Regions from separate parts of the Mesorhizobium sp. RCAM 05104 genome, predicted to be linked through region 2. Evidence: predicted binding sites of a transcription regulator. Region 2 holds the regulator's gene; the other holds the start of a gene.
The links. Region 2 encodes PhoB, which activates phosphate uptake and scavenging genes when phosphate is short. Its sites were predicted from a motif close to TGTCATNNANCTGTCAT; they were not measured.

Region 1: a site for PhoB is predicted at 2,258-2,274, ahead of AC56QP_RS17090 (DUF1045 domain-containing protein). Genes of this name have one in related genera too.

The regions. Positions count from the first base shown of each region.
Region 1 covers NZ_CM185033.1:3,486,537-3,493,959, reverse strand. The annotation lists gene iolE (myo-inosose-2 dehydratase) at 164-1,081, shown strand; gene AC56QP_RS17100 (DUF3329 domain-containing protein) at 1,124-1,342, shown strand; gene iolB (5-deoxy-glucuronate isomerase) at 1,348-2,160, shown strand; gene AC56QP_RS17090 (DUF1045 domain-containing protein) at 2,314-3,021, shown strand; gene AC56QP_RS17085 (alpha-D-ribose 1-methylphosphonate 5-triphosphate diphosphatase) at 3,057-4,196, shown strand; gene phnN (phosphonate metabolism protein/1,5-bisphosphokinase (PRPP-forming) PhnN) at 4,193-4,822, shown strand; gene AC56QP_RS17075 (SMP-30/gluconolactonase/LRE family protein) at 4,984-5,865, opposite strand; gene AC56QP_RS17070 (ABC transporter permease) at 5,868-6,836, opposite strand; gene AC56QP_RS17065 (ABC transporter permease) at 6,833-7,423, opposite strand, start outside.
Region 2 covers NZ_CM185033.1:4,423,506-4,430,928, reverse strand. The annotation lists gene AC56QP_RS21705 (ROK family protein) at 127-1,371, shown strand; gene AC56QP_RS21700 (agmatinase) at 1,551-2,462, shown strand; gene phoB (phosphate regulon transcriptional regulator PhoB) at 2,476-3,165, opposite strand; gene phoU (phosphate signaling complex protein PhoU) at 3,185-3,892, opposite strand; gene pstB (phosphate ABC transporter ATP-binding protein PstB) at 3,918-4,721, opposite strand; gene pstA (phosphate ABC transporter permease PstA) at 4,718-5,569, opposite strand; gene pstC (phosphate ABC transporter permease subunit PstC) at 5,573-6,556, opposite strand; gene pstS (phosphate ABC transporter substrate-binding protein PstS) at 6,622-7,423, opposite strand, start outside.

The DNA.
Region 1 (7,423 bases), 940 kb from region 2:
GCGCGGCCCCTCACCCTTACCCTCTCCCCGTGAAGGACGGGGAGAGGGGTCGCGAACGTTGACGCTTGTCCCTTCTCCCCGTCCTTACGGGGAGAAGGTGCCGGCAGGCGGATGAGGGGCCGCGCCGACGAAAAGATGAACTGTTCTAAAATGGAGTGACGACTTGAAAGCCAGACTGGGCATGTCCCCCATCGCGTGGTGGAACGACGATCTTGCGGAACTCAGCGATGACGTATCGCTGGAGGAGTGCCTGCGCCAGTCGCGTTCGGCCGGTTTCACCGGCATGGAAATGGGCCGGCGTTTCCCCAATGACCCCGATGTCATGCTGCCGATCCTGAAGGCAGCCGACGTGACGCTGTGCGGCGGCTGGTTCTCGGGCACGCTGGTCGATGAGGACATGGCCAGGAACAAGGACCGCATCCAGCCAATGATCGACCTGTTCCGGGCGGTGAATGCGCCTTGCATCGTCTATGGCGAGGTCGGCCGCTCGATCCAGGGCGACCGCTCGAAGCCGCTTGCCACCAAGCCGAAACTGTCGGACGACGAGATGAAGGCCTATGCGAAGCGCCTCACCGAGTTTGGCGAATGGTGCGCCGAGCAAGGCATGCCGCTGTCCTATCACCATCACATGGCGGCAGTGGTCGAGACCGAGCCGGAGCTCGACGCCTTCATGCGCTATTCCGGAGCCGGCATCCCGCTGCTGCTCGATGCGGGACATCTGGCCTTTGCCGGCGGCGACGTTCTGCGTGCCATCGACAACCACCACAAGCGCATCAACCATGTGCATGTGAAGGACGTGCGCATGGGCGTGATCGAAAAGCTCGACCGCACAAAGCAGTCCTTCCTCGATGCCGTGGCGCTCGGCGCCTTCACGGTGCCGGGCGACGGCTCGCTGGATTTCGGCGCCATCGTGCAACGGTTCGCCGACCATGGCTACGAGGGCTGGTTCGTGGTCGAGGCCGAGCAGGACCCGAAGAAGAACCCGCCGCTCAAAATGGCGCAGGTCGGCTACAAGGAGCTGATGCGAGTGATGACGGCTGCCGGCTATACGGTTGAAACGCAGGGTTTCCCCAATGCCTGATGCGATGGTTCCCTGCGGAGCAGGTTGCTGTAGATTGGCCCGATGAAAGATTCCGAACACCCATTCTTCCGCCCGCTGTGGCGGCGCGTGGCCGTCGTCGCTGTCTGCGTCATCTGGTCAATCATCGAGTTCGCCACCGGCACGCCGTTCTGGGGCGTCATTGCGCTCGGCTTCGCCGGCTACGGCGTCTGGCAGTTTTTTTATCTGTACAAGCCGGCGGACGAGAGCAAGACGACGGCCGAGCCCGAACCGAAGGAGTAACCCGGATGTCGAAGCTGCTGGTGAAGGCCGACAAGGGCCATGGCCGTGTCGCCCATGTGACGCCGGAAAGCGCCGGTTGGAGCTATGTCGGTTTCGACCTGCATCGGCTGAAACCCGGCGAGACGGCTTCCGGATCAACGGATGATCGCGAAGTATGCCTGGTGTTCGTCACCGGCAAGGGCAATGCAAAAGCCGGCGGCAAGGATCTCGGCCCGCTTGGCCAACGCATGTCGCCCTTCGAGGGCAAGCCTTGGTCGGTCTATGTGCCCGAGGGATCCAACTGGTCAGTGACCGCCGACACCGAACTGGAACTCGCCGTGTGCTCGGCGCCAGGATTGGGCGGCGGCCTGCCGGTTCGCGTCATCGCACCGGACGATCTCGGCCAGGAGGTGCGCGGCAAGGGCACCAACACGCGCTACGTCACCAACATCCTGCCGGAGGGCAAGCCGGCCGACTCGCTGCTGGTGGTCGAGGTCATCACACCCGGCGGCCACACATCGAGCTACCCACCGCACAAGCACGACCAGGACAATCTGCCGGATGAGTCCTATCTCGAGGAAACCTATTATCACCGCCTCAACCCGCCGCAGGGCTTTGCCTTCCAGCGCGTCTATACCGACGCCGACAAGGCTGGCCATCGCGCTCTGGACGAAGCGATGGCGATCGAGGACGGCGATGTGGTGCTGGTGCCCAAGGGTTATCATCCCTGCGCCGCCTGCCATGGGTACGACCTTTACTATCTCAACGTCATGGCCGGGCCGAAGCGGACTTGGAAATTCCACAACGCGCCCGAGCACGAATGGTTGATGAAGGCCTGATCGGCCATTGCTTCAGGACCTGATGACTGGTCCAGCACGAAAAAATCGTCGGCTAATGACCCGGCCGCACCGTTTTGTTACCTGAAAGCCAGCAAGGCTTCGTCAATCCGTCATGGAAATCACCTATGGCAGCGGAGCTGACGAGGACTTCCTATGCGCTACGCGATCTATTTCACCCCCCGGCAGGACGAGAAGCTGGCGCGCATTGCCGCCAACTGGCTGGGCCGCGACCCGTTCGGCGCCGCGACAAGACCAGTTGAGGCGGTGGCTGACCTGTCGGCGGCCGAAGTCGCCTTCCATACCGCTTCGGCGCGCCGCTACGGTTTTCACGCGACGCTGAAAGCGCCCTTCCGCCTGGCCGCCAACGAGACGGAAGCCTCGCTGCGCGCCGCGCTCGACGCTTTTGCCGAAGCGACGCCGGTGGTGACAATCCCGCGCCTTGTCGTCAGTCAGATCGACGGCTTCTTCGCGCTGGTGCCGGAAGCGCCGCTGCCGGCGCTCAACCGCTTCGCCGACGACGTGGTGCGCGACTTCGACCGTTTTCGCGCGCCGCTGACCGAAGCCGAGATCGAACGGCGCAGCCCCGATTCGCTGAAGCCGGGCGAATTCCGCAATCTCTGCCAATGGGGCTATCCCTATGTCTTCGAAACCTTTCGCTTCCACATGACGCTGTCCGGCCGGGCGGCGTCACAGGAAAGCCCTCGTCTTCGCCTAGCCATCGACAGCCTGTTCGCGGAGGTTCTGCAACAGCCGGTCCTGGTCGATGCGCTGACGCTGTTTGTCGAAACCGAACCGGGGGCGCCGTTCATGGTGCTCTCCCATCACGCGCTCGGGCGCCGTCAGGCCAGAAGAACCGCCTGAACAAGCCCTGCATGATCAACCAAGGACTGCCTGAAATGACCGCCGAGACTGTTCTCCACAATGCCCGCATCGTGCTTGCCGACGAGATCGTCGAGGGTTCTCTCGTGCTGCGTGACGGCTTTATCGCCGGCATCGATGCCGGCACCGGCCGCACCGGCGAGGACATGGGCGGCGACTACGTCATTCCGGGCCTGGTCGAACTTCACACCGACCATCTCGAAGGCCATTACGCGCCGCGGCCAAAGGTGCGCTGGAACCCGATCGCCGCCGTGCTCGCGCATGACGCACAGGTAGCGACCGCCGGCATCACCACTGTGCTCGATGCCTTGCGCGTCGGCATGGACGAAGACGCCGACCTGACGTTGGCCGACATCCGCAAGCTGGCCGACGCGATCGAGGACAGTGTGCAGCAGGATCGGCTGCGCGCCGACCATTTCATCCATCTGCGCTGCGAGGTTTCGGCACCGGATTGCCTCAAGGCATTCGCCAATTTCGACGGCGACGAGCGGGTCAAGCTGGCATCGCTGATGGACCACGCGCCCGGCCAACGCCAGTTCGTCAATCTCGAAACCTATGCCTACTACTACCAGCGCAAGCTGAAGCTGTCCGACCGCGATTTCAAAATGTTCTGCGAAAAGCGGATGGCGGAATCGGCGCGGAATTCGGCGCCGAACCGGGCGGTGATCGCCGCCGCCTGCCGTGAGCGCGGCATCGTCCTCGCAAGCCATGACGACGCCACCATCGGCCATGTCGACGAAGCGATCGAGCAAGGTGTGCGCGTCGCCGAGTTTCCCACCACGGAAGAAGCCGCAAGGGCCTCGAAAGAGGCCGGCCTCGGCGTGCTGATGGGCGCGCCCAACGTCATGCGCGGCGCCTCGCATTCGGGCAACGTCTCTGCCCGCAGGCTGGCCGGCGACGGACTGCTCGACATCTTGTCGTCCGACTACATTCCCTTCAGCCTGATCCAGTCCGCCTTCTTCCTTGGCGATGTCGTCGAGGGCATTACCTTGCCGCAGGCGGTCGCCATGGTGTCGAAGAATCCTGCCGAAGCCGTTGGCCTGACCGACCGCGGCGTTATCGAACAGGGCCGGCGCGCCGACCTCGTGCGCGTACGCGTCGACGACCATGTTCCGGTGGTGCGCACGGTCTGGCGGCAGGGGCGCCGGGTTGCATGATGGTGTCGGCGTTGATCGAGCGTGAACTGTCCGCCGAAACGTTTCCGATCCGTGACGGCGTCTTCGTCGCCGTTGTGGGCCCGAGCGGCGCCGGCAAGGACACGGTGATCGGCTACGCCCGTGCCCGCTTCGCCGAGGAGACCCGGCTGGAGTTCGTCCGCCGCGTCATCACCAGGCCGAGCGATGCCGCAAGCGAGGATCACGACACGCTGGCCGAGGCCGCCTTCGTCGAAGCCGAAGCCGATGGCGCCTTTGCCGTCTCCTGGGAAGCGCATGGCTTGCGCTATGGCATCCCGGCCGACGTCGACTGGTCGGTCGCCAATGGCCATGTTGCCGTCGCCAACGTGTCGCGCGCGATCATTCCGGTGTTGCGAGAGCGTTATGCCAATCTGGCGATCGTCGAGATCACCGCCTCGCCGGAAGTGCTGGCCGAGCGGTTGGCGATGCGCGGCCGCGAGTCACGCGGCGAAGTGCTGGCGCGGCTGGCGCGCAGCGCCAATGTGACCTTGTCCGGGCCAGGCGTCACCTCGATCGACAACAGCGGTCCGCGCGAAACGGCTGGCGAGCGCTTCGCCGAGCTGCTGCGTAAGGCGATGGCCTTTTCCAACATGTCGGGTCTGATCTAGGTCGCACAAGCTCACGCAGCGGGGTCTTGGCTTCGCTCCACGCGACGCCCACCGCGACTTCAAGGAATCCACGGAATGCCGGCCATCTCGGCCGTCGTTTCGCTGCCGGAATGATGCGCAAGGTCGAGACGCCGCTGGTCGGCTGCGTAGAGTAGCGGCCGCTAGCCTTTGAACGCTGGCAGCGTCAGGCCCTTGACGCCGACGTCGAGCGCGAACAGCCCGCCTGGATGCTTCTGGCGGACGAAGTGACTGGCCGGACGCCGGAGCACGGCCGAGGTGACATAGAGGATGTCGAGGTCCTTGCCGCCGAATTCGCAGCAGGTCGGCAGGTCGGTCGGCAGCAGCACGGTCTGCATCAGCTCACCGTCCGGATCGTAGCGACAGACCTTGCCGGTCACCGGGATGGTCACCCAGTAGCAGCCTTCCGCATCGACGGTGGCGCCGTCTGCGACGCCGCCGGTCACCGTCATGTCGATGAAGGTGCGTCGGTTCTCGATATCGCCGGTGGCGGCATCGAAATCATAGGCCCACACCGCGCCGGCATGGCTGTCGGAGAAATACATGGTCTTTGAATCCGGGCTCCAGGCCAGCCCGTTGGAGCAGCCGATGCCGTCGATCATCTTGTGGACCGAAAGGTCTGGATCGAGCCGGTAGAGCGCGCCGATGAACTCGATCGGCTGGCCCGGCACCTCGAACATCGAGCCCGACCAGAAACGGCCCTGGCGGTCCGGCTTGCCGTCGTTGAAGCGGGTTTTCGGCATATGCGCTTCCGGGTCGGCGATCGCCTCGAACCTGCCGGTTGCCGGGTCGAAGAAATGGAAGCCGTTGGTCATGGTCAGCACCAGGCCACCCTTCTCGCGCAGGCCAAGGCAGCCGAGATATTCCGGCGTCTCGAACACATCGTCCTTGCCGGTCGATGGATCGTAGCGATGGATCAGCTTCTTCCAGATGTCGATCCACCACAGCACGCCGGCCTTCGGGTCCCAGAGCGTGCCTTCGCCGAGCTCGGCCCTGGCATCGACGACACAGGTGATTTCGACCATGGTCAGCCCTCTTTTCTGCGCATCTTGCCGCCAAGCCCGGCAAAGGTCTCGCTGCCGATCGACACGGTGAGCAGGATCACCGCGCCATAGACGATGAGCAGCGCTCCGCTCGACAGGTTCAGCGCCGGCAGCAGGCCGGTGAGAATGGTGAGCACCATGGCGCCGGCGACGGTGCCGAGATAGTGGCCGCTGCCGCCGAGGATCGAGGCCCCGCCGATGGCGACCGCCGCGATCGAGGTGAACAGATAGGCGTCGCCCATGCCGAGATAGGCCTGGCCGGAATAGCCTGTGAGCAGCATGCCGGCGAAGGCGGCGGTGAGGCCGGAAATCACATAGGTCAGGATGGTGGTGCGCGCCGTCGGCACGCCGGAGAATTCGGCGACCGTGGCGCTGGTACCGAGCGCATAGAGATGGCGGCCGAACGCCGCCTTGGAGAGCAGCAGCGTCGCCACCAGCGTCAGCGCAAGCCAGATCAGTGCGATCACCGGGAAGGCGCCGATGCGACCTACCGAAAGGTATTGGATCAAGGCCGGCGCCGAGGGCGTCGGCGAACCGCCGGTCAGCACCAGGATCAGGCCTTGCAGGATGACGTTGGTGGCCAGCGTCATGATGATTGGCGGCACGCCGAACTGGGCGACGCCGACGCCGTTGATCAGCCCGACTAAGGCGCCGCCGGCGAGCAGCAACGGCATGACCCAGACCAGCGGCAGGTCCTGGCCGCCGCACAGCAGCGCCATGACAATCGCCGCCGAATTGAGCACCCAGGGCACCGACAGGTCGATGCCGCCGCCGATGATGACGAAGGTCTGGCCGAGCGCGACGATGCCGACAAAGGCGGCCAGCACGACGGTCGAGCGCATGTTGGAGACCGACAGGAAGCCCGGCGAGAACAGCGCCGTGACCAGGAGCAACACGATCATGCCGGTATAGGCAAGCACGATGAGCCGGTTGCGGGCGAGGAAGGCGTTCATTGGACACGGCCCCTTGCGGCTTTCTCGGCGACGGAACTGGCCAGCACCGAGAGTAGCAGGATGACGCCCGAGGCGACCGGCTGCCAGTAGCTTGACACATGCAGGACGAAGACCAGATTGCCGATCAGGGTGAGCACGAAGGCGCCGATCAGCGTGCCGGCGAGATGGCCACGGCCGCCGAACAGGCTGACGCCGCCGATGACCGCCGCCGCCACCGAAGGCAGGATGTAGTCCTTGCCGATGGTTGGCGAGCCGGCGCCGGTCTGCGTCGTCAGAAACAGTGCCGCCCCCGCCGCGAACAGGCCGGAGAGGCCATAGGTGATGACGTTGACTCGGGTGATCGATACGCCCGACAGGAAGGCCGACTTTTCGTTGGAGCCGGTCGCCTGGATGGTGATGCCGACGCGGGTGGCGCGGAACCACCACCAGAACAGCAGCAGTGCCAGCAGCATCCACACCGGACTGGTCAGGCCGAACAGTTGCGCGTAGCCGAAGCTGACCCACCAGCCTGGCACACTGCCGCCATCGGTCGGCAGGATGATCATGGCGACGCCGTTGAGGATCGACCATGTGGCGAGCGTCACCAG
Region 2 (7,423 bases):
GTGGGCAGCGGTTTCGGGACGACGACAGGCGCGGGAATGACGACCTGGGGCGCGACGCGCTTCAGGCTTCGCCGACGCCTTCGGAGGGCACGAAAGGCCGCGGCGACCGGGAGGATGTGAGAAAGCATGTCGGTCGGAATCCGCCACGACGATTTGCGCCGGCGCAACCGGGCAATGGTGATTGCGGCCGTGCGCCGCGCCGGACAGCCGTCACGCACCGAGATCGCCGCGACCACGGGCCTCTCCCACTCGACCATATCGGCGATTTCCTCCGACCTGATCGGCGAAGGCATCCTGGCCGAGAGCAAGCCGAGCGAGCCCGCTTCGCTGAAACGCGGCCGGCCACAGGTCGGCCTCAGCCTCAATCCGGAAGCCGCGGCGGTGATGACCGTGGTGCTGTCTCTGAACTTCCTGTCCGTCGCCGTCATCGACTATGCCGGCCAGGTGATATCGGAGGAACAGCGCCGGCTGGAGACGCTGACGATGTCGCGCGACGCGCTTATCGGTGAATGCGTCGCCATCGTGCGACGCCGTCTCGAAGACCCCGATCTTGATGTCCGCAGCGTCGCCCGCATCGCGCTGGCCATCCAGGGCATTACCGACACCCGTGCTCGCGCCATGCTGTGGTCGCCGATCACGCCGCACACCGACATCGCCTTCGCCGACATCCTCGAGGACGAGTTCGGCATCCCCGCCACCATGGAGAACGACTGCAACATGATGGCGGTGGCGTTGCGCTGGCGCGATCCGCAGCGCTACCGTGATGACTTCATCGCCATCCTGCTCTCGCACGGCATCGGCATGGGCCTGGTGCTGAAGGGTCAGTTGTTCACCGGCACCCATTCCTCGGGCGGCGAGTTCGGTCACATGATCCACCAGCCGAGGGGCGCGCTCTGCCGCTGTGGGCGACGCGGCTGCGTCGAGGCCTATGCCGGCAACTACGCCATCTGGCGCAACGCAAGGCAGCTGGGCGAGGACACCGAGCCGGTTGCCGATGTCAGCGACGCAGACATGCGCGCTCTGGCAGCCGCGGCCCGCGACAGCGCGGGGCCCGAGCGTGAAGCCTATCGCAAGGCCGGCGAAGCGCTCGGCTACGGCCTCGGCAGCCTGTTCGCGCTGATCGATCCGGCACCCGTCGCCATGGTCGGTGTCAGCGCCGCGGCCTTCGACCTGATCGAGCCGGCATTGCGCGAGGCCATAGCCCAGACCGCCGGAGGCCAGCATTCGGAATCGATTTCCTTCGACACCGAGCCGAACGAACTGCCGCTGATCCGCGAAGGCTGCGCCATGCGCGCGCTGACCTTCGTCGACCAGGAGATTTTCGCACCGGGCGCGCAAGCACGAACGGGCGCCGGAAAGAACGTTGCCTGAGGATCAGCGCATATTCTGAACGACCGGTCGACCTGAACCGGGCTTCACGATGGGTATGATGTCAGTTAGGCGCGCCAACTGTTAGGATGCTGTCTAATTCGACACGCCCAGCCAATGCTCATCATCCCGCACCCTCAACACTGAAATTTCAGCTAAACCATCATCAGGACCACCAAGAAATGACCGCCTCGCCTCCCTTTCTCGGCTTTCCCGATTGGCTTGCCGATGGCCGTATCCCGCGCGCGGTGATCTTCGGAGCCGGCCACGGCAGCACCTATCCCGGCGAGGACAGCCGCGGCTATGCCTTGGCCGCCGACGCCATCCGCGTTGCGAGTCAGGGCGATGCCACGCTCGTCGAGCACTGGGATTTCGATCTCGGCGGCCCGCTGTTCGACGGCAAGCCGGTCTGCTGCATCGACACCGGCGACATCCCGACCACCATGCATGACAATACCGGCAACAGGGCTCGAATCCAGGCGAAAACGCGTCAGGTTCTGGCATTGCCGGCCGTACCGATCCTGCTCGGCGGCGACGATTCCGTGCCCATCCCCTTCCTCGCCGGCTTTGCGGATCACGGGCCGGTCTGGATCCTGCAGATCGACGCCCATATCGACTGGCGCGACGAGGTGCATGGCGAGCGCTACGGCTATTCGAACCCGATGCGCCGCGCGAGCGAGATGCCGCATGTCGCCGGCATCGTGCAGGTCGGCATCCGTGGCGTTGGCAGCGCGCGCCTCACCGAAATCGAAGCGGCACGGCGCTATGGCAGCCGCCTTGTAACGGCCCGCGAGGTTCACGCCCAGGGCGTCGAAGCCGCTCTCCGGCATATTCCGGAAGGGGCGCGGGTCGTCGTAACCCTCGACTGCGACGGCCTCGATCCCGGCATCATGCCGGGCGTGGCGGCGCGTTCGCCCGGCGGCCTCACCTACACCCAGGTGATCGATCTGATCGCGGGCCTCGGCAGGCGGGCCAGGATCGCGGGATTCGACCTTGTCGAACTCTATCCTCCCGCCGACATTGACAGCCTGTCGGCCCTGACCGCGGCGCGCCTTCTCGTCAATGTGATCGGCACCGTCGTCCGGCAGGTTTGAGCCCGGACTGTCCCTAGTCTTCCCTGATCGCGTAACCCGCCCCGCGGATCGTGCGGATGACATCGGGCATGCGGCCATTGTTGACCGCCTTGCGCAACCGGCCGACATGCACGTCCACCGTGCGCTCGTCGATATAGATTGTCTCGCCCCAGACATTGTCGAGCAGCTGGCTGCGCGAGAAGACGCGGCCAGGGTGGCGCATCATGAATTCCAGCAGGCGGAATTCGGTCGGTCCGAGCCGGATCTCGCTCTTCTTGCGATAGACCCGGTGCGACTCACGATCGAGCACGATGTCGCCAACCTTGAGCACGCTGGACAGCACTTCCGGCTTGGCGCGGCGCAGCAGCGCCTTGACCCTGGCCATGAACTCCGGTGTCGAGAACGGCTTGACCAGATAATCGTCGGCGCCTGTCGAAAGGCCGCGCACGCGATCGCTCTCCTCGCCACGCGCGGTCAGCATGATTATCGGCAGCCGCTCGGTCTCGGGGCGCATTCTCAGCCGCCGGCAGAGTTCGATGCCGGAAACCGCCGGCACCATCCAGTCCAGCACCAGAAGGTCGGGGACGTTCTCCTGCAGCCGGATCTCGGCCTCGTCGCCGCGCGTCACCACCTCGACCTGGTAACCCTCTGACTCCAGATTGTAGCGGAGCAGCACACCCAGCGGCTCCTCGTCCTCCACCACCATGATGCGTGGCGCGATCATCGGCTGCTCACCCCTGTCGTCATGCCGCCGGCGCGGACATTGCCGTCTCGTCCTGCTTCGGGCGATTGGCGGGCAGCTGCGTGCCGGTCAAAACATAATACGCATTCTCGGCGATGTTGGTCACGTGATCGCCGATGCGTTCGAGGTTCTTGGCGCAGAACAACAGATGCGTGCACGCGGTGATGTTGCGCGGATCCTCCATCATGTAGGTCAGGAGTTCGCGGAACACGGACGTGTACTTGACGTCGATGCGTTCGTCGTCGTTCCTGAGCTTGGCCAGCGCCGCCGCGTCGGCGGCGGCATATTCCTCGATCACACCCTGCACCTGGATCAGCACCAGTTGCGCCATCGCATCGATCGAGTGCGAAAGGTCGCGAGGCGTGACGCTGAGGCCAACGGTGCCGACGCGTTTGGCTATGTTCTTGGCAAGATCGCCGATGCGTTCGAGGTCGCCGGCCATGCGGATCGAACCGACGACATGGCGCAGATCGTCGGCCATCGGCTGACGCTTGGCGATCAATGTGATGGCGCGGTCGTCGAGTTCGCGCTGGCGCGCGTCCATGATCGCGTCGTCGGAGACAACGCGCTGTGCCAGGGCGTTGTCGGAATTCAAAAGCGCCTTGGTCGCGCCGCCGACCATCGAGCCGGCGAGATCGCCCATATCGCTGATGAGCCTGCTGATCTGTCCGAGATCCTCGTCGAAAGAAGCGACTGTATGTTCGCCCATGATCTTAGTCCTCGTATGTCTGAGCTCAGCCGAAGCGGCCGGTGATGTAGTCCTGCGTGCGCTTCTCGCGGGGCGACGTGAAGATCTTCTCGGTGCGGTCGAATTCGACCAGTTCGCCCAGATACATGAAGGCGGTCTGCTTCGAGACGCGTGCCGCCTGCTGCATGTTGTGGGTGACGATGACGATCGTGTAGTCGGCCTGCAACTCGTCGATCAGCTCTTCGATCTTGGCGGTCGACAGCGGATCGAGCGCCGAAGCCGGCTCGTCGAGCAGGATGACTTCCGGCTTCACCGCCACGGTGCGGGCGATGCAGAGCCGCTGCTGCTGGCCGCCCGAAAGACTGAGGCCGCTGGCGTTGAGCTTGTCCTTGACCTCGGTCCACAGCGCGGCGCGCTTGAGCGCCTGCTCGACACGGCCGTCCATCTCGGACTTGCTGATCTTCTCATAGAGCCTGACGCCGAAAGCGATGTTCTCATAGATCGACATCGGAAATGGCGTCGGCTTCTGGAACACCATGCCGATCTTGGTCCGCAGCAGGTTGAGATCCTGCGACCGGTCAAGGATATTCTGACCGTCGAGCAGCACCTGGCCCTCGGCGGTCTGTTTCGGGTAGAGCTCGTAGATGCGGTTGAAGACGCGCAGCAGCGTCGACTTTCCGCAGCCCGAGGGCCCGATGAAGGCGGTGACGCTGCGCTCGGGCAGCGACAGGGTGATACCCTTGAGCGCCTTGCTCTGACCGTAGTAAAAGTTGAGGTTCTTGACCTCGATCTTGGCTTTGGCGGTTGCCTCGGCGGCGATCGTCATGTCTGGAGACAACATCTGACTCATTTGTCCTCTCTGCGTCCGGTCAGGCTGCGAGCAAAGATGCTGAGCGCGAGAACCGTCAATGTGATTATGAGTGCGCCGGTCCAGGCCAGTTGCTGCCATTCCTCGTAAGGACTGAGAGCGAACTGGAAGATGGTCACCGGCAGGCTGGCCATCGGCGCGTTGAGATTGCTCGACCAGAACTGGTTGTTGAGCGCTGTAAAGAGCAGTGGCGCGGTCTCGCCCGAAATACGGGCGATCGACAGCAATATGCCTGTGACGATACCGGAAAGAGCGGCGCGGTAGGCCACCGACTTGATGACAACCCAGCGCGGCGCGCCGATCGCGGTGCCGGCTTCGCGCAAGGCGTTCGGCACCAGGTTGAGCATGTCTTCGGTGGTGCGCACGACGACCGGAATGACCAGGATGGCGAGTGCGACAGAACCGGCAAGGGCCGAGAAATGCCCCATCGGCCGCACCATCAGTTCGTAGACGAACAGGCCGATGATGATCGACGGCGCCGACAGCAGGATGTCGTTGATGAAACGCACCACCGTGGTGAGTTTTGAGAAGCGGCCGTATTCGGCCATGTAGGTTCCTGCAAGCACGCCGATTGGCGTGCCGACGATGACGGCGATGACCGTCATCACCACGCTGCCGTAGATGGCGTTGAGCAACCCACCGGCGTCGCCGGGTGGCGGCGTCATCTGCGTGAAGACGTCGAGGGACAGGCCGGCGGTGCCCTTGTAGACCAGCGCGCCGAGGATGAGCGCCAGCCAGGCAAGTCCGATGCCCGCGGCGATGACGCACAGCGTCATCATCACGGCATTCTTCCTCTTGCGGCTCTGGTGAAGCGATGAGGCTGTCGACATCGGTCAGGCTCCCGTGCGGGCGTCGATGCGCATCAGCATGTAGCGTGCGATGGCAAGGATCAGGAAGGTGATGACGAACAGGATCAGGCCGAGCGCCACCAGCGAAGACGTGTAGAGATCGCCGACGGCTTCGGTGAATTCATTGGCGATGGTCGCGGAGATCGTGGTCGCCGGTGCGAACAGCGAGGTGCTGATCCGATGCGCGTTGCCGATGACGAAGGTCACCGCCATGGTTTCGCCGAGCGCGCGGCCGAGACCAAGCATGACGCCGCCCATGATGCCGATCCTTGTGTAGGGAATGACAACGCGGCGGGTCACTTCCCAGGTCGTGCAGCCAATGCCGTAGGCGGATTCCTTCAGCACCGGCGGCACCGTGTCGAAGACGTCCTTGGTGATCGAGGTGATGAAGGGCAGCACCATGATGGCCAGGATCAGCGACGAGGTCAAAAGGCCGATGCCGTAAGGCGGGCCGGCAAACAGGCTGTTGAGGCCGGGAATGCCGTGGAACGCGCCGATGATGAAGGGCTGCACGGTCGTCTGCAGGAACGGCGCCAGCACGAACAGGCCCCAGATGCCGTAGATGATCGACGGGATGCCGGCGAGCAGTTCCACCGCCATGCCGATCGGCCGCCGAAGCGGCCGCGGGCAAAGTTCGGTGAGGAAGATGGCAATGCCGATGCCGAGCGGAACGGCGATCAGGATGGCGATCGCCGAGGTGACGATGGTGCCGTAGATCGGCGCCAGCGCGCCGAATTTTTCGGTGACCGGATTCCAGCTTTCACTGGTCAGGAAGGAGAAGCCGAAGGTCGACAGCGCCTGCCAGGAACCGGCAAACAGCGAGATCGCGACACCGCCGAGCAGGACCAGCACCAATATGGCGGCGGCGCGGGTAAGCCCGTGGAAGATCGCGTCGGTCAACGCGAACCGCCTGACGGTGGCATCGCGCGAACCTCGAATGGCTGGCAAGGCTTCCTGGACAGCGCTCATGTGAAGCTCGGCTCTTTGTGTTGAGGAAAAAGGAGCGCCGCGGCGCGGCGCTCCTTTGGAGGATGTTACTCGCCGGCGTAGACGGGCTTGCCGTCGGTGACGATATCCGACTTCCACGAAGCCTTGATCAGGTCGACGACGTTGTCGGGGATCGAAACGTAGTCGAGGCCCTTGGCGATGTCCTTGCCGTCCTTGTAGGCCCAGGCGAAGAACTTCAGCGCTTCACCGGTGGCGGCGACATCCTCGGGAGTCTTGTGGATCAGCACCCAGGTCGATGCGGCGATCGGCCAGGTGGCGTCGCCGGGCTCGTTGGTGATGATGACGTTGAAGTTCTTCGCACCCTTCCAGTCGGCGTTCGAAGCAGCCGAGCCGAAGGATTCGAGCGACGGCTCGACAACCTTGCCGGCAGCGTTCAACATCTTGGAGTAGGACAGGTTGTTCTGGGACGCATAGGCATACTCGACGTAGCCGATGCCGCCGTCGGTCTGCTTGACGGTGTTGGCAACGCCTTCGCTGCCCTTGGCGCCGACGCCGACCGGCCATTCGACCGCCGTGTCGGAACCGATCTTGTCCTTCCAGTCGGGCGACAGCTTGACCAGGTAGTTGGTGAAGTTGAAGGTCGTGCCCGAGCCGTCCGAACGATGCACGACGGCGATCGCGGTCGACGGCAGGGTGAGCGTGGGGTTCAGCGCCTTGATCGCGGCATCGTCCCAGGTGGTGATGGCGCCCAGATAGATCTGGGCCAGCGTCTTGCCGTCGAGAACCAGTTCGCCCGGCTTGATGCCGGTGAGGTTGACGATCGGCACGATGCCGCCCATCACCATCGGAAACTGGACGAGGCCGTTCTTTTCCAGGTCGGCATCGGAC